Linked DNA regions of Massilia litorea. The protein of the gene in region 1 interacts with the protein of each later gene in a pairwise test. Links are inferred from orthologs where the notes say so. Each region holds a gene or a part of one and is shown on either strand. Other genes may lie near its edges.

Region 1 (9,410 bases):
CGCAACAGGGACTGTGATTTCGTCATCTTCTTCCTCGGGTTCGAGCGGTCAGGCGATGGCGTCGGCCGCGCCGCGCCGTTCGGCGAGCATGTACTCGCGCGACTGCATTTCAATGATACGCGAGACGGTGCGGTGGAATTCGTTCGCCAGCATGCCCTGCGTGTAGAGCTGCTCCGGCTCCACCGCCGCCGACATGATCAGCTTGACCTTGTGGTCGTAGAACACGTCGATCAGCCAGGTGAAGCGGCGCGCCTCAGACGACTGGCCTGCCGACATGGCGGGAATCCCGGACAGGATCACGGTGTGGAAACGCGTGGCCAGTTCCAGGTAGTCGTTCTGCGAACGCGGCCCGCCGCACAGGGTCGCGAAATCGAACCAGATCACGCCGCCCGCATGGCGCAGCGCGCGGATCTCGCGCTTCTCGATGTGGACGATCGGGCTTTCGTCGGCGGTGTCGGCGACTTTCGAATAGGCTTCGCGCAGTGCGTGGTCCGATGCCGCATTGAGCGGCGTGTAGTAGGCCTGCACCTGTTCCATGGCGCGCTTGCGGTAGTCGTTGCCGGCGTCGACGTTCAGGATGTCGAGTTTTTCCTTGAGGAGCGCGATGGTCGGCAGCATGCGGTCGCGGTGCAGGCCATCCGGATACAGCGTCGACGGCTCGTAGTTCGAGGTCATCACGAAGCTGACGCCGTTGTTGAACAGCGCGGTCAGCAGGTTATACAGGATCATCGCGTCGGCGATGTCGGAGACGTGGAATTCGTCGAAGCAGATCAGGCGGTATTTGCGCGCGATGCGTTTCGCCACTTCGTCGAGCGGATCGGCGACGCCTTTCAGTTCATCGAGCTGGCCGTGCACGGCGCGCATGAATTCGTGGAAGTGCAGGCGCGTCTTGCGCACCACCGGGACCACCGAATAGAAGCTGTCCATCAGGAAGGACTTGCCGCGCCCTACCCCGCCCCACATGTAGACGCCGCGCGGCACGTCCGGACGGTTGATGAGACGCTTGAAAGCGGACGACCGCTGGGCCTTGTACTGGACCCAGTCGTCGTACGCCTGCTGGAGGCGGTCGACCGCGGCCTGCTGGGCCGGATCGGACTTGAAGCCGCGCTCGGTGAGGGCGTGCTGGTAGTACTCTTGGACGTTCATAAGTTACACATATAAACGTAGGGTGGGCGGGTCTCCCGCCCACGCGTTCAACGCACATACGCAAGCCAAGGAGCGGGCTGGAATACGTAATTTGAACGCGTGGGCGGGGAACCCGCCCACCCTACGGGGGCTATCGTGATGCGAAGTTCCGCGTGGGCATGCCCACCCTACTAGAAATTCAGCGAACGCTTGTCGACCGCCAGCGCGGCTTCCTTGACGGCTTCCGACAGCGACGGGTGCGCGTGGCAGATGCGGGCGATGTCTTCCGACGAGGCCTTGAATTCCATCGCGACGACGGCTTCCGAGATCAGTTCCGAAGCGACCGGGCCCACGATGTGCACGCCCAGGATTTCGTCGGTGGTGGCGTCGGCCAGGAATTTCACCATGCCCGAGGTATCGCCCAGCGCGCGCGCACGGCCGTTGGCCATGAACGGGAAGGTGCCGGCTTTGTACGCGACGCCTTCGGCCTTCAGCTGCTGCTCGGTCTTGCCGACCCACGCGATTTCCGGCGAGGTGTAGATCACCCATGGAATCGTGTTGAAGTTGACGTGGCCGTGCTGGCCGGCGATGCGCTCGGCAACGGCAACGCCCTCTTCCTCGGCTTTGTGCGCCAGCATCGGGCCGCGCACGACGTCGCCGACTGCCCACACGCCCGGCAGGCTGGTGCGGCATTCGTCGTCAACGACCACAAAGCCGCGCTCGTCCAGCTGCAGGCCGACGGATTCGCCGTTCAGGCCGATCGTGTTCGGCACGCGCCCGATCGAGATGATCAGGCGGTCGAAGGTCGCGGTCTGCTCGGCGCCGGTCGAATCGGCGTACTGCACCGTGACATTATTCTCGCCCTTGGTGATCGCGCCGATCTTGCAACCCAGGTTGATTTTCAGGCCCTGCTTGGTGAACAGCTTGTGGGCTTCCTTGGCGATCTGCTCGTCGACGGCGCCCAGGAAGGTCGGCAGGCCTTCCAGCACGGTGACGTCGGCACCGACGCGGCGCCATACCGAACCCATTTCCAGGCCGATGACGCCGGCGCCGATCACGCCCAGCTTCGATGGAACCGCATCGATGGCCAGGGCGCCGGTGTTCGACAGGATCAGCTTCTCGTCGAATTCCGCGCCCGGCAGCTGGCGTGCGTTCGAGCCGGTGGCGACGACGACGTTCTTCGCCGTCAGCGTGTCAGTCGTTGGACCGGTCACGTTGATGGTGTAGCCGCCTTCGGCCTTGCCGGCGAAGGCGCCGCGGCCGTGGAAGAAGGTGACCTTGTTCTTCTTGAACAGGAACAGGATGCCGTCGTTGTTCTGCTTGACGATGGTGTCCTTGCGCTTGAGCATTTGCGGCAGGTTCAGTTCCAGGCCGGCGACATTGATGCCGTGCTCGGCGAAGGCGTGGCCGGCGTGCTCGAAGTGTTCCGACGATTGCAGCAGCGCTTTCGACGGGATGCAGCCGACGTTGGTGCAGGTGCCGCCTGGAGCCGGCTTGCCTGCCGCGTTGCTCCACTCGTCGATACAGGCCGTCTTGAAGCCGAGCTGGGCTGCGCGGATGGCAGCGATATAGCCGCCAGGGCCGCCGCCGATGACGACGACGTCGAATTGTTTCTCGTTACTCATGAATAGCTTCCTTATTTATTCTTCTGGGACAAAAATCCACATCAGCAGATAAATCACGGCCCCGAACCCGAAGGTGATGGTGAACAGCGCGAACAGGAGGCGCCAGACCCAGGCGTCGATGTTGGTCGCAAGGGCCAGGCCGCCGCAGACGCCACCGAGCCAGCGGTCCACCCGCGAGCGCCGCAGCGCATTGAAGTCGCCGGCGAGCGTGCCGTCGCCCTTGTTCAGGCTGACCTTTTCGCTGCCGGGGGCAGCGCCGGACAGTACCCGCGCCTTGGCCTGTTCAAACTCGGCGGCCGTCAATGCGCCGGCCTGGTGCAGCTCGTGCAGACGCCGGATTTCATCGGAGATCATGGCAGTCCTCCACTAGGGTTCGGCGGACACGCAAGCGCTGGCCTGCGTGTCCGGGCCGTTACAGAGAGATTACAGGTCCAGCAGCAGGCGCGCCGGATCTTCCAGCGCATCCTTCATCGCAACCAGGCCCAGCACGGCTTCGCGGCCGTCGATGATGCGGTGGTCGTAGGACATCGCCAGGTAGTTCATCGGACGGATGACGATCTGGCCGTTTTCGACGACGGCACGGTCCTTGGTCGCGTGCACGCCCAGGATCGCCGACTGTGGCGGGTTGATGATCGGGGTCGACAGCATCGAGCCGAAGGTACCGCCGTTCGAGATCGAGAAGGTACCGCCCGACAGGTCTTCCAGGGTCAGCTTGCCTTCCTTGGCTTTCTGGCCGAATTCGCCGATCTTCTTCTCGATCTCGGCGATCGACATCTGGTCGGCGTTGCGCAGGATCGGCACCACCAGGCCGCGCGGCGAACCGACGGCGATACCGATGTCGAAGTAGCCGTGGTAGACGATGTCGTTACCGTCGACCGAGGCGTTCAGGATCGGGTACTTCTTCAGTGCGGCAACGGCGGCCTTGACGAAGAAGGACATGAAGCCCAGCTTGACGCCGTGCTCTTTCTCGAACTTGTCCTTGTACTTGGCGCGCAGGTCCATCACCGGTGCCATGTTGACTTCGTTGAAGGTCGTCAGGATGGCGTTGGTCGACTGCGATTGCAGCAGGCGCTCGGCGATACGGGCGCGCAGGCGGCTCATCGGCACGCGCTCTTCGGCGCGGTCGCCCAGGTTCGCGACCGGTGCGGCGACCTGTTGAAGCGCCGGCTTGGCGGCTGGTGCCGGTGCTGGAGCGGCGGCAGGCTTGTTGGCGACTGCGGCCAGGGCGTCGCCCTTGGTCACGCGGCCGTCGCGGCCCGAGCCGTCGATGCCGGCGGCGTTCATGTTGTTGTCGGCCAGGATCTTGGCAGCGGCCGGCATGGCGACACCGGACATCGCGCCACCGGTGGCGGCAGGAGCAGCGGCTGGCGTCGAGATCGCTGCGTTCGGCGCGGCCGACGGTACGGCTTTCACTTCCAGCGGGGAGACTTGCGCCGAGGCGTCGGTGTCGATGACGGCGATGACTTCGCCGGCGACGACGGTGGCGCCGTCGGCCTTCAGCAGTTGCACGATCACGCCAGCGCTTGGCGCCGGCAGTTCAAGGACCACCTTGTCGGTTTCGATGTCGATCATGTTTTCGTCGCGGCCGATAGGCTCGCCGACCTTCTTGTGCCACGACAGCAGGGTCGCTTCAGCGACCGATTCCGACAGTTGCGGGACCTTGACTTCGATTTGTGCCATGTAAAACTCCGTTAAATTATTCTGTGATTTTGAAAACACGTTACACACGTTAAACAAACCGGCCGCCTTGGGGCGACCGGTTTGCGGTGTGGACTTATTTGGTCAGGATGAAACCCTTGAGCTTCGAGAACGCCGTGTCCAGCAGTTCCTTCTGCTGCGCCACGTGCTTGTCCGAGTAGCCGACAGCCGGAGCCGCCGAGGCCGGACGGCCGGCATATGCCAGGCGCTGACCTTCGTCCATGTTTTCGAAAATGTTGTGCTGGATCTGGAACCACGGGCCCTGGTTCTGCGGCTCGTCCTGTGCCCACACCACTTCGGTCGCGTTGCTGAACTTCTTCAGTTCGGCGCCGAACGACTTGTGCGGGAACGGGTACATCTGTTCCATGCGGATGATCGCGACATCGTTCACGCCGCGCGTCTTGCGTGCGTTGACCAGGTCGTAATAGACCTTGCCCGAGCAGACGATCACGCGCTTGACCTTCGACGCTTCGATCTTCTCGTCGGTCTCGCCGATCACGGTCTGGAAACCGCCCTTGGTCAGCTCGGTCAGCGACGAACCGGCATCCTTGTTACGCAGCAGCGATTTCGGCGTGAAGATGACCAGCGGCTTGCGGAACTGGCGCACCATCTGGCGGCGCAGCAGGTGGAAGATCTGCGCGGCGGTGGTCGGCTGGACGACTTGCATGTTGTTGTCCGCGCACAGCTGCAGGAAGCGCTCGATACGGCCCGACGAGTGCTCCGGACCCTGGCCTTCATAGCCGTGCGGCAGCATCATGACGAGACCCGAGGCGCGGCCCCACTTCACTTCGCCCGAAGCGATGAACTGGTCGATCACGACCTGGGCACCGTTGACGAAGTCGCCGAACTGGGCTTCCCAGATGGTCAGCGTGTTCGGTTCGGCGGTCGAATAGCCGTACTCGAAGCCGAGGACCGCTTCTTCCGACAGCACCGAGTCGATGACCGTGAACTGTGCCTGGTTTTCCGACACGTTGGCCAGCGGCAGGTAGATGCCCTGGTCCCAGCGCTCGCGGTTCTGGTCGTGCAGCACGGCGTGGCGGTGCACGAAGGTGCCGCGGCCGGCGTCCTGGCCCGACAGGCGGATCGCATAGCCGGACGACAGCAGCGTCGCGTAGGCCAGGTGTTCGCCCATGCCCCAGTCCAGGTTCAGTTCGCCGCGGCCCATGGCGGCGCGGTCGGCCAGCACTTTTTCGACCAGCGAATGTGGTTTGAAACCTTCAGGCACCTTGGTGATGCGCTCGGCCAGGCGTTTCAGTTCCGCCAGCGGCACGGCGGTATCGGCCGCGTCGGTCCACTTCTTGTTCAGGAACGGCGCCCAGTCGACGGCGAACTGGTTCTTGTAGTTGGTCAGGACCGGATCGACCGTGTGCTTGCCGGCGTCCATCGCGTCGCGGAAGGCGGCAACCATCTTGTCGCCTTCGTCGGCCGCGATCGTGCCCTGGGCAGCGAGCTTCTCCGCGTACAGCTTGCGGGTGCCCGGGTGCTTGGCGATCTTCTTGTACATCAGCGGCTGGGTCAGCGCAGGCGTGTCCTGCTCGTTGTGGCCCAGTTTGCGGTAGCAGATGATGTCGACGACGATGTCCTTGCCGAACTCGACGCGGTAGTCCATCGCGATCTGGGTAGCCAGCACGACCGCTTCAGGGTCGTCCGCATTGACGTGCAGGACCGGCGCTTCGATCATCTTCACGACGTCCGAGCAGTACAGCGTCGAACGGGCGTCGCGCGGGTCGGAGGTGGTGAAGCCGATCTGGTTGTTGATGACGATGTGCATCGTGCCGCCCGTGCCGTAGCCGCGGGTTTGCGCCAGGTTCAGGGTTTCCATGACCACGCCCTGGCCGGCGAATGCGGCGTCGCCGTGCACCAGGATCGGCAGCACTGTCTTGCCCTTGCGGTCGCCGCGACGTTCCATGCGGGCCTTGACCGAACCTTCGACGACCGGGTTGACGATCTCGAGGTGGGACGGGTTGAAGGCCAGCGACAGGTGGACCGGGCCGCCCGGGGTCGAGACGTCGCTCGAGAAGCCCTGGTGGTATTTCACGTCGCCCGACGGCAGGTCGTCGGCGTGCTTGCCTTCGAATTCTTCGAACAGTTCCGATGGCGCCTTGCCCAGGGTGTTGACCAGGACGTTCAGGCGGCCGCGGTGGGCCATGCCGATGACGATTTCCTGGACGCCCTTTTCGCCGGCGCGCTGGATGGTCTCGTCCATCGAGGCGATGAAGGACTCGCCGCCTTCGAGCGAGAAGCGCTTGGCGCCGACGTATTTGGTGTGGAGGTAGCGTTCCAGGCCTTCGGCCGCGGTCAGGCGGTCGAGGATGTGGCGCTTCTTCTCGGCCGTGAAGGTCGGGGTCGAACGGATCGACTCGAGGCGCTCCTGGATCCAGCGCTTTTCGGTCGGGTCGCTGACGTACATGAACTCTGCGCCGATCGAGCGGCAGTAGGTGTCACGCAGCATTTGCAGCAAGTCGCGCAGGGATGCGTTCTCGCCGCCGAAATAGGTATTGCTGATGTTGAACTTGGTGTCCAGGTCGGCATCGGTGAAACCGTAGAAGGCCGGATCGAGTTCAGGGATGGGCGGACGTTCCTGGCGCTGCAGCGGATCCAGGTTGGCCCAGCGCAAGCCGAGGTTGCGGTAGGCGGCGACCAGCTGGGTCGCGGCGACGCGCTTGCGTGCCATTTCCGGGTCGGCTTCGCCGGCGGTGGCGGTGACGGTGCGGATCGGGCCATGCTTCGCGCGTTCGGCGAAGGAGGCGATCACTGACGAGTGGATCACGTCGGGACGGGCACTGCCGTCGACTGCAGGCACGTTCTGCATGCTGTCGAAATAGGCGCGCCAGTTGTCCGGGACCGAGCCAGGATTGTTCAGGTAGGCTTCGTATAACTCTTCCACGTACGGCGCATTACCGCCGAACAGGTACGAGTTCGCAGTTTGTTGTTGCATCATTCTTGCTCACCTTTTCTTCGCGCTTCGCGAGTTTGGCGGGTTAATCTAACCTTCCGCGACACGGCCTGACCGGTTAGCGGATCGCACTTACTACATCAAGTTGTGGGGGAAGGACAGATGGGACAGAAGTTTCTTCGGCCCCATGTTATTGCTGAGCATTTTTATGACGCTCCGCAATAGCCGGGGTATTGTAACGCAACATACGGCACGCATAAGAGCTGGACTGAATTTTGTTGACCACCTAAATGATAATAGTTATCATTTGCGTTGTGTACTCAACAGGAAGCTTGCATGTCTGTCCAGAACCCGCCGCGCTCGACCGAAGCAGCTCCTGCTGCCCTGCCCGGCGCACGGCGCTCGTTGTGGCTGAGGACCTTGCATCAGTGGCACTGGATCAGCTCGGCGATTTGCCTGACGGCGATGTTGCTTTTTAGCATCACCGGCTTCACGCTGAACCATGCGGCGCAGATCGAATCGAAGCCGGACGTCACGCGCATCAAGTCTGTGGTGCCGGCGGCGCTGCTTCCTGCACTGCGCGTGTATGCCGAACAGCACGTCGACGGCGAGGCGCCGGTGCCGGCCCAGCTCGCCGAATGGGCGAACGCAGCCTTCCCGGTCGACCTGCGCGGCCGCTCCGCCGAATGGAGCGAGGAAGACGCGTATATCGCCCTGCCCCGTCCGGGCGGCGATGCCTGGCTGCGCGTCAGCCTCGACGGCAAGGCCGAATACGAACTTACCAGCCGCGGCGCCATTTCCTGGCTCAACGACATGCACAAGGGCCGGAATACCGGCCCCGTGTGGAGCTGGTTCATCGACCTCTTCGCCCTTGCCTGCCTCGTGTTCTGCATCACCGGTTTCCTGATCATGAAGATCCACGCCGGCAACCGGCCCTCGACCTGGCCCGTGATCGGCTTCGGCATCGTCCTGCCGGCCGTTCTCGCACTCTTGTTCGTTCACTAATCTCGCATCTATTAATACAGAAGGCATTTGCATGAAACTGTCTCCCTCGCTCGCCCTGACCCTGCCCCTGATTTCGGGCGGCGCCGTGGCCGCCGACCTGTCGGTGAAGTTCGAACTGCCGCAGCTGAACGTGGCCGAGTACCACAAGCCCTATGTCGCGATGTGGATCGAAAAGGCCGACGGCGCCGTCGCCTCGACCCTGGCTGTGCTCTACGACGTCAAGAAGAAGGACAACGCCGGCGAGAAATGGGTGAAGGACATGCGCACCTGGTGGCGCAAAGCGGGCCGCGAAACCACGCTGCCGATCGACGGCGTCTCCGGCGCGACCCGTGCCGCCGGCACCCACACGCTGAGCTTCGGCCCGGCGAAGACCGGCATCGACAAGCTGCCGGCCGGCGACTACAAGCTCGTCATCGAAGCGGCGCGTGAAGCGGGCGGACGCGAACTGGTGCGCGTGCCGTTCAGCCTGCCGGCCAAGGGCAAGGTCGCGGCCACGGCCAACGGCAAGGAAGAACTCGGCGCCGTGTCGATCAACATCCAATAAGAGAAAGCCATCATGCAAAACTCGCTCCACAGTTCATTCGTCAAGCATGGCGTACTCGGCCTGATCCTGCTCGCTACCGCCGGCGTTGCCAGCGCCCACCGCCCCTGGATGCTCCCGACCTCGACCATCGTCGAGACCAAGGAAGCCTGGGTCACGATCGACGGCGCAGTCTCGGAAGGCCTGTTCGACTTCGACCACATGCCACTGCGGATGGACGGCGTGACCGTCACCGCGCCGGACGGGACGACTGCGGCCGGCCCTGCCGCCGTGACGGGGAAACTGCGTTCCTCGATCGACCTGCCGCTCCCGAAGGAAGGCACCTACCGCATCGCCCTGGTCAGCACCAACGTGATGGGCAGCTACAAGGTCGGCGAGGACGTCAAACGCTTCCGCGGCAGCGAGGCCGATTTTGCGAAACAGCTGCCGGCCGGCGCGCAGGACGTGCGCAAGACCGTCACCCACCAGCGCATCGAAACCTTCGTCACCGCGCATAAAACGAATGATGCGGCCCTCAAGC
Region 2 (8,967 bases), 220 kb from region 1 along the record:
CCCAGTCCGGCCACCTGGTCGTCGCCACCCTGCACGCGAACAACAGCTACAACGCCCTGAACCGCATCATCGGCTTTTATCCGGTCGAGAACCGCCCCGCCCTGCTGCAGGACCTGGCCTCGGCCACGCGCGCCATCGTCTCGCAGCGCCTGGTGAAATCGAGCGCGGGCGGCACGCGCCAGCCGGCGGTCGAGGTGATGCTGAACACGCGCTACATCGCCGACCTGATCGAAAAGGGCGAACTCAGCGGGATCAAGGAAGCGATGGACAAGAGCCTCTCGCCCGGCTCGCAATCTTTTGAATATGCGCTATTGGCCCTGGTGCAGGCCGGCCTCGTCACGCAGGAAGAAGCACTGGCGAACGCCGACTCGGCAACCAACCTGCTCTGGCTGCTCAACAACGGGCCGGCAAGTAGCCCGGCCGACGACGCAGCCAGGAAGGACGAGCCGCCGGAAACCTCGTTCACCGAGTTCACCCTCAATACCTGAAGCGCTCGATCTTCACCTGCGCTCGACCGTCACCTCGGTCGTGAACGGCAGCGGCTCGAAGCGCAGCTTCAGCCTTCCTTCCTGCGTCACGAACTCGAGCGGCCCGACGGCCACCAGCCGCATGCGTTCAGTGCCGTTCAGCCTGGCCCAGGCACGGTTGCCGCTGCCTTCGATGCGCAGCACGTCGCCATCGGACAGCGGGTAAGTTCCGTAGACCTCGAGCATTTCCGACGGGGCGATGTAATAGTCCCGCGCGGCAGCGCTCGGTGCGACCAGCAGAGCGAGCAGCGCGGCCAGCGTGACAAGCAATGCTTTCATGGTGTCCTCCAGACTGTCGAGGGCCGCACCGTGCGGCCTCTCTGCGTAAGACAGGCGCGCTGCCTCGCGGTTCGATCCGGAACGGCCGTGTGCGACATCGCCGCGCAGGATGGGCCTATGCTATCCTCTCGGCCTTCCCGAATCACCATGCTTGCGGCAACGCTCGTTGCCCTGACTCATTTACGCCCACGTTCCGCCCATGAAAAAGACGCTCTACGGTATTCCCAATTGCGACACCGTCAAGAAAGCCCGCACCTGGCTGGCCGAAAACGGCCACGACTTCACCTTCCACGATTTCAAGAAGCAGGGGCTGGACCGCGAAACCGCGGCGCGCTGGCTCGACGGACTCGATTGGGAAACCCTGGTCAACCGCAAGGGAACAACCTGGAGAAATTTGCCGGACGAGCGCAAGGCGGCCGTGGTCGACAAGGCCTCGGCACTCGAACTGATGCTGGAAAATACGTCCGTGATCAAGCGCCCGGTGCTCGAAGGCGACGGCGCGCTGGCCGTGGGCTTCAGCCCGGACGCCTACACGCGCCTGATGGGGGCCGCATGATCAGGACCTCGCGCACCCAGGCGCTCGCCGCCGAACTGATCGCCCTCGACTCGATCACGCCGCACGACAAGGGTTGCCAGCAGCGCCTGACCGAGCTGCTCGCGCCGCTCGGCTTCGTCTGCGAGAGCATCGTCTCGAACGGCGTGACGAACCTGTGGGCGCGCAAGGGAACCGAATCGCCCGTGTTCGTGTTCGCCGGCCATACCGACGTGGTGCCGACCGGGCCGGTGCAGCAGTGGGCCTCGGAGCCGTTCACGCCGACGGTGCGCGAGGGTAAGCTGTATGGCCGCGGCGCGGCCGACATGAAGACCTCGATTGCGGCGATGGTGGTCGCCTGCGAAGAGTTCGTGGCAAGCCACCCCGACCACAAGGGCTCGATTGCCTTCCTGATCACCAGCGACGAGGAAGGCCCCGCGACGGACGGCACCGTGGTGGTCTGCGAGCTGCTGGAAGAACGCGGCGTCACGCTCGACTACTGCCTGGTCGGCGAGCCGACCTCCTCCCACATCCTGGGCGACATGATCAAGAACGGCCGCCGCGGCTCGCTCTCGGGCCATCTCGTCATCAAGGGCGTGCAGGGCCACATCGCCTATCCGCACCTGGCGCGCAACCCTATCCACCAGGCCGCGCCCGCGCTGGCCGAGCTGGCCGCCGAGGTCTGGGACGAAGGCAACGAATACTATGCGCCGACTTCCTGGCAGGTCTCGAACATCCATGCCGGCGCCGGCGCCAACAACGTCATTCCGGGCCAGCTGACGCTGGAATTCAACTTCCGCTTCTCGACCGCGAGCACGGCCGAGGGCCTGGAAGCGCGGGTGCACGCCATCCTCGACCATCACGGCCTCGAGTACGACCTGGAATGGACCCTGTCCGGCCTGCCCTTCCTGACCCCGAAGGGAACGCTGTCGGACGCGGTATGCGGCGCAATCCGCGCCGAGACGGGCGTGGCCACCGAACTGTCGACCACGGGCGGGACCTCGGATGGGCGCTTCATCGCCCGCATCTGTCCCCAGGTGATAGAATTCGGGCCACCAAACGCCAGCATCCACAAGATCGACGAACACGTCGAGCTGCGCTTCATCGATCCACTGAAGAACATCTACCGCCGCACGCTGGAAAATCTGCTCACCCCCGGCCTGCTGGCCGCTTAACACCAATCCAGAGCCCAGACCACGGGAGAACATGCCATGACCACGACACCTTTCAGCACCCCGCGCGACCTGCTGCGCTACGCCGTCACCCGCTTCAATGCGGCGAAACTGTTCTTCGGCCACGGCAGCGCCGAAGCCTTCGACGAAGCGGCCTACCTGGTCCTGCACACCCTGAAGCTCCCGCTCGACCGGCTCGACCCTTTCCTCGATGCGAAACTGCTGCCGGAAGAAGTGCTGCAGGTGCTGTCCGTGATCGAGCGCCGCACCGTCGAACGGGTGCCGGCAGCCTACATCACAAATGAAGCCTGGCTCGGGACCTATGCCTTCTATGTCGACGAACGGGTGCTGGTGCCGCGCTCCTTCATCGCCGAACTGATCCCGAATTTCTTCAGCCCGTGGGTGACCAACCCCTATGAAGTCGAAAACGTGCTCGAACTGTGCACCGGTTCCGGCTGCCTGGCGATCATGATGGCCGACGTCTTCCAGAACGCCGTGGTCGACGCGGTCGACATCTCGAAGGATGCCCTCGCTGTCGCCGAACGCAACATCCGCGACTATAAACTCGAAGGTCGCGTCAATCCGATCGAGTCGGATTTGTACGAGAACGTCCCCTTTAAAAAATACGACCTGATCGTCACCAATCCGCCCTACGTGAACGCCGATTCGATGGCCAAGCTGCCGCCGGAATACCTGCGCGAGCCGCAGATCGCCCTGCACGGCGGGCTTGATGGCATGGACCTGGTGCGCAAGATCGTCGCCGGTGCCGCCGAACGCCTGACGCCGGAAGGCATCCTGGTCGTCGAAATCGGCAACGAGGCCGAATACGCCGAAGCCGCCTTCGGCCACCTGGGCCTGACCTGGCTCACCACGAGCGCCGGCGACGAGGCAGTCTTCCTGCTCACCGCCGAGCAACTACAGAACGCATAACACAGTAAAGATTACGAATGATCCGCTTCCTGAACGTCAGCCTGATGCGCGGCACAAAGCCGCTGCTGGAAAACGCCGACCTGACCCTGAACCCCGGCGACAAGATCGGCCTGATCGGCGCCAACGGCGCCGGCAAATCCAGCCTGTTCGCGATGCTGCGCAACGAGCTGCACGCCGATCAGGGCGAGATCGATTTCCCCGCCAGGTGGCGCATGGCCTATGTGGCGCAGGAGACCCCTGCGCTCGACCGTCCCGCGCTCGAATATGCGATCGACGGCGACGTCACGCTGCGCCGCCTGCAGGCCGAACTCGAGGAACTGGAGGCGGCCGAACACACCGAGGAGAACGGCATCGCGATGGGCAATGTGCACGGCGCCCTGATGGATGCCGACGCCTACACCGTGCAGTCGCGCGGCGAGCAGCTGCTGCTGGGCCTGGGTTTTACCCTCGACCAGATGCAGCAGCCGGTGGCCAGCTTCTCCGGCGGCTGGCGCATGCGCCTGAACCTGGCGCAGGCGCTGATGTGCCCTTCCGACCTGCTGCTGCTCGATGAACCGACCAACCACCTGGACCTGGATGCGATCATCTGGCTCGAAGACTGGCTGAAACGCTATCCGGGCACCCTGGTCATCATTTCGCACGATCGCGATTTCCTCGACGAGATCGTCAACGTCGTGGTCCACATCGACGAACGCAAGCTGAAACGCTATTCGGGCAACTACTCCTCCTTCGAGCGCCAGCGCGCCGCCGCGATGGTGCTGGCCGCCAGCGCGATGGAGAAGCAGCAGCGCGCGCGCGCCCACCTCGAATCCTTCATCGACCGCTTCAAGGCGAAAGCCAGCAAGGCGCGCCAGGCCCAGAGCCGCATGAAGCAGCTGGCGAAAATGGAAGAACTGGCGCCGCTGCGCGCGGCCGCCGAATTCTCCTTCGAATTCCGCGAGCCGCTGGCCGCCCCGAATCCGCTGCTGGTCATGGAAAAAGTGGACGCGGGCTACCCGATCCTCGACAGCCATGGCGACAAGGTCGGCGCCAAGACCATCGTCAACCACATCGACTTCTCGCTGCAGATCGGCCAGCGCATCGGCCTCTTGGGTGTGAACGGCGCCGGCAAATCGACGCTCATCAAAACCATCGCGGGCGAACTGGCGCCGCTGACCGGCGAATCGACGCTCGGCAAGGGCCTGTCGATCGGTTATTTCGCCCAGCACCAGGTCGAGATGCTGCGCCACGACGAGTCGCCGCTGTGGCACCTGGCGAAGATCGCGCCGACCGTGCGCGAGCAGGAGCTGCGCAACTTCCTCGGCGGCTTCAACTTCCCCGGCACCATGGTGACCAGCCCGATCCGCCCCTTCTCGGGCGGGGAAAAGGCGCGCCTGGCGCTGGCCCTGATCGTCTGGCAGCGTCCCAATTTGCTGCTGCTCGATGAACCGACCAACCACCTGGACCTGGAGACGCGCGAGGCGCTGACGATGGCGCTGGCGCAGTTCGAAGGCACGCTGGTCGTCGTTTCCCACGATCGCCACCTGCTGCGTGCGACGACCGACGAATTCATCATCGTCGCCAACGGCCGCCTGCAGCCCTTCGACGGCGACCTGGACGACTACAAGGACTGGCTGTTCAAGACCAAGCTGGGTAAAGGCACCGACGTGCTGCCGATCCCGAAAGCGGCAGCCGCTGCAGCGCCTGTGGCGGCGCCCGTGGTGGCCGCGCCGCCGGTGCCCCCGGCCGAGCGCAAGGAGCAGAAGCGCCTCGACGCCGAAGAGCGCCAGCGCGTCGCTGCGCTCAAGAAGCCGCTCGAGAACCGCCTGAAGCGGGTCGAGGAGCAGATGGCCAAGCTGAATGCGAAGAAGGCCGACATCGACGCGCGTCTGCTCGATCCGACGATCTACGACGCGGACAAGAAGGACGCCTTGAAGACCCTGGTGGCCGACCAGGCCTTCTGCGTGCGCGACCTGGGGACGCTGGAGAACGAGTGGCTGGAGTTGCAGGAACAGCTGGAAGGATTGGCGGCGTAATGGTGTAGCGCGGGTAATCGAGGCCGATGACCACGATTACCCCCTTATGGACCGTCACGCCACGTGACGGTCGCTGCTCTTCTTGTCGATCGACATCAGCCGGTCGATATCCACCAGGATCAGCCGGCGTCCTTCGGTGACGCCGAGCCCGATCAGGTAATCGATCGCCCCCCCGTCGGTTCCCGGAATCGGCGAAATCTGGTCGGGATACAGCGTCACCACGTCGGTCACGCCATCGACCACCATCCCCATCACGCAGGTCGACAGTTTCAGGATGATCACGTCGGTGGTCGGTGTCGTCACGACCGGGTGGCCGCAAAAGGCGGCGCGCATGTCGACGATCGGCATGATGACGCCGCGCGAGACGGCGACGCCTTCGACGATGGCGCCGTCGGCGGCGAAGCGCTCGAGCGACCTGATGATGCGCAGTTCCTGCACCTTGCCGAAATCGACCCCGTACTCGAGACCGCCCAGCCGGAAGCTGAGGAACTGGTTGGCTGCTGGATGAAACGCCATGGTGTCTTTATGCATGATGGTTCCTTTCGGTAACAGTCACCATGCTAGGGCCTGGCCCTCCTGCCCTCGTTGAGTGCAGTCAATATTTCCTTACACCATTATTACATCAGGGGAGCGCTGGGGCCGCGCCACCCCAGGCGTAGCTGCCGGAGGCCGCGGCGTGCAGCGGCGTGCCCTCATTGCCGCGCAGGCGAGACTTGATCTCGCGCGCCGGCAAGTCGTAGAAACAGGCGCCGTCCGGGTCGAAAGCCAGCTGGCGCACCTGGGTGTCTCCCTGGAGCAGGCGGAGCTTCACTTCGCTGCCCGCGGCGCGTTCAATACGCTGGGCGGTGAAGCGCTCGAGCAGCGCCTTTCCTTCGGCGTGCTCGGCCTCGACTGCCTTGCGCGCGGCCGACACGTCGCCGATCTTCTGCAGCTCGGGACCGACCGCCTGGCCCATCTGCTTGAACTGCTGGGCTTGCGCCGGGGTCAGGCTCATTTCGCCGCTGCGCACGCGTCCGGCGATCTCCAGGTATTTGCGCACCTCGGGCTGGGCGCACAGGTGGGACAGCTCGAGCTTGTGGCGCGTGGCGGCGGCGTCGAATTGCGCCAGGCGCGCGCCGATCTGCTCCAGCATGTCGTCGATGCGGCCGCACTCGGCGCACAGCACATACACCAGCATCTCGCTTTCGCGCCAGGGCGCCGTGTTGTCGATGCTGATGCGGCGCGCGGCCAGTGCGCAGCCTTCGGCATTGCCGATCGAGATCTCGTCGGCCATGATCTCGCAATTGATCGCATGCTCGATGCGCACCCGGGTGCCGGAGATGACGCAGTTCTCGGCGCGCTGCAGCGTCACGGTGCCGGCGCTTGCCTGCAGGATCGCGTTCGCGGTGACACCGTCGACCTGGATGTCGCCGTGCTTGTTGTGGACGCTGCCACCGACCAGGGTGGCGCGCAGGCGCACCATGCCGCCGCGCGAATGGATGTCGCCGTACACGTTGCCGTGCACGGTGATGCCGTTGCCCTCGATGACGCGCTTTTCCTGCACGTCGCCGAATTCCTCGTAGTCGCCGGTGAGCTGCAGGTTGCCGGTGGTCCTGGCGCTGACGCCGTCGCGGCTGACGATCTTGTCGCCGACGGCGATCCGGCGCGTCTTCGGGTCGACGTTCAGGAAACCGGTACGCACGGCGACCAGGAATTCGCCGGCCGCGCTTTTCTCGATGCTGGTGCCCTCGCCCGCGTAGGTCGAAAACTCGAGGTCGCGCGGGGCCGCCGGTTCGATGCGGATGCCCGACAGTTCGAAACCGGGCTTGCCGACCTTGCTCGGCAGCTTTTGCAGCAGGCGCGTGCCACCCTGCACCTGCGGGAAGCGGTTCTGGAAGCACATCAGGTCGAGCTTGCCGTTCGAGAGCTGGCGCGGGGCGTCGCTGCGGTGGATGTCGTCCGAGACCTCGACCACGGTCGCGTCCAGGCCCGCCTCCGGCTCGAGGCGGCGCGCCACCACGACCCGTCCCAGGCCGGGATTGGCGATTCCCGCGCGCACGCCGGCGATGTCGATGCCGAAGCGGATGCCCTTGGTCCACATGTCGGCCACGAATTCGTCGAAGTCGAGGCTGGTCTGGATTTCCCCTTCTCCGCCCGGCCCGGCCAGGAACACCGGCTCGAAGCAATACTCGGCCTCGCCGCCGGCGATCCTTACCGAGCGGTACAGGCTGCGGCGCTGGGCGTTAAAGGGAACGATGTCGCTCGCGATGCGCACGACGGGCCGGCCATCGGGTCCGGTGGGGAGCGCCGGGCCGCTGTCGTAGATCGCCTTGATCAGTACCGGATAATCGATGCCGGAGAGCACGCTGCCCGAGCGCAGGATGCTGTCGACGGCGGCCAGCACGGTGGTGCCGAGCACGGCCGGGTCGGCATAGATGCCGTCGGGGCGGCGCTGGATGCAATGTTCGGGGCCGGTCGAATCGAACCGGGCAGCCGGTGCGGCGGGAGGTGCAACAGCGGTATCGGACACGTGCGTGCTCCAGGTGATTGAGCGGCCCCTTGACGATGCTTCAAGGTGCGCAAGGTAGGAGCGTATCATGTTGTCACGAATAAATAAATAATCGTTAACAACAATTCTCACCGATTCTCATCAACACGGCCTGGCATAACACGTGCAGCGCCTGTTCCATGAAAAAAGCCGGGTTGAGCCCGGCTTTCGTTTCGATCACACCCGTGCGGCTCAGCGCCGCTGCGCGTTCGGATAGATGTCCATTCCCGCTTCGTTGATCTGGCGCCGCAGGTCGCGCCGCTCGTCCGGCGTCAGGCGTCCGGCGCGGCGGCCGCCTTCGCGGTTACCCTCTCCCTGCGCCTGGACAGGCTGGCGGCGCTGCTCTTCGTAGGCGCGCTGCTGCTCGCGCACCTGATCGTACATGCGCTGCTCGCGCGGCTGTTCGACTTGCTGGGGCGCCGGTGCCGGGACCCGATCGACGCGGGCCGATGGCGGCGGCGGCAATTGGGCGTCATCGCGCCGGCCATGGTATTGTGCCTGTGCCGCACCGACGCCGGCACAGACGAGCACGCACAGGGCCACACCTTGGCGCGCCAGGCGGGCGAGCCGGCCCTTGGCCTGGGCTGCTGCATTGGTTTTGTCGAGCGCGTTTGTCATGGTGTTCCTCTTCCGTGGTGCTGGATAAACGGATAAGCTGTGTTGCATTGGTTCCCAGTGTATGTGGAACGAGGATCCGGGATAAGACTGATTGGGTAAAGTTTGTAACACAATGTAATGCCCTGTCTGTAATTCCCAAAATCGGCGCGGACAGAAGTTACCATAGCGATATGAATCTGACAAACTAACAGCATATGAATTCAGCCTCCAACACGAATATGGGCAACGCCTCCGGCACCGCCACGACGGCCACGAATGGCGGCCACAGCGCCAAGATCATGGTCGTCGACGACGACGTGCGCCTGCGCGACCTGCTACGGCGCTACCTGACGGAACAAGGCTTCCAGGTCGTCACGGCCGAAAGCGC

The links.
Region 2: the proteins of LPB04_RS12635 (region 1) and LPB04_RS13640 interact in binary tests that used the Escherichia coli proteins (3 or more experiments, as listed by UniProt). The link is inferred for Massilia litorea from one-to-one orthologs.

Annotation. Positions count from the first base shown.
Region 1 is NZ_CP062941.1:2,830,330-2,839,739, reverse strand. Bases 4,325-7,717 are described here. They hold LPB04_RS12635 (2-oxoglutarate dehydrogenase E1 component), read right to left. Parts: upstream 7,390-7,717; coding sequence 4,525-7,389; downstream 4,325-4,524. Other genes in these bases: LPB04_RS12630 (PepSY-associated TM helix domain-containing protein), read left to right, coding at 7,681-7,717; odhB (2-oxoglutarate dehydrogenase complex dihydrolipoyllysine-residue succinyltransferase), read right to left, coding at 4,325-4,430. In the rest of the region: LPB04_RS12660 (hypothetical protein), read right to left, coding at 1-26; cell division protein ZapE, read right to left, coding at 49-1,146; lpdA (dihydrolipoyl dehydrogenase), read right to left, coding at 1,317-2,750; LPB04_RS12645 (PspC domain-containing protein), read right to left, coding at 2,766-3,104; more of odhB, read right to left, coding at 3,174-4,324; more of LPB04_RS12630, read left to right, coding at 7,718-8,349; LPB04_RS12625 (DUF2271 domain-containing protein), read left to right, coding at 8,381-8,893; LPB04_RS12620 (DUF4198 domain-containing protein), read left to right, coding at 8,906-9,410. UniProt on the Escherichia coli protein: E1 component of the 2-oxoglutarate dehydrogenase (OGDH) complex which catalyzes the decarboxylation of 2-oxoglutarate, the first step in the conversion of 2-oxoglutarate to succinyl-CoA and CO(2).
Region 2 is NZ_CP062941.1:3,044,636-3,053,602, reverse strand. The notes cover bases 3,007-5,956. They hold LPB04_RS13640 (ATP-binding cassette domain-containing protein), read left to right. Parts: upstream 3,007-3,457; coding sequence 3,458-5,455; downstream 5,456-5,956. Other genes in these bases: LPB04_RS13635 (chemotaxis protein CheW), read right to left, coding at 5,510-5,956; prmB (50S ribosomal protein L3 N(5)-glutamine methyltransferase), read left to right, coding at 3,007-3,440. Outside these bases: LPB04_RS13665 (PilT/PilU family type 4a pilus ATPase), read left to right, coding at 1-488; LPB04_RS13660 (hypothetical protein), read right to left, coding at 501-806; LPB04_RS13655 (ArsC family reductase), read left to right, coding at 1,006-1,362; dapE (succinyl-diaminopimelate desuccinylase), read left to right, coding at 1,359-2,513; more of prmB, read left to right, coding at 2,550-3,006; more of LPB04_RS13635, read right to left, coding at 5,957-5,986; LPB04_RS13630 (flagellar assembly protein A), read right to left, coding at 6,078-7,964; LPB04_RS13625 (hypothetical protein), read right to left, coding at 8,175-8,600; osmolarity response regulator transcription factor OmpR, read left to right, coding at 8,819-8,967. UniProt on the Escherichia coli protein: Genetic data indicate it may be involved in ribosome assembly or function.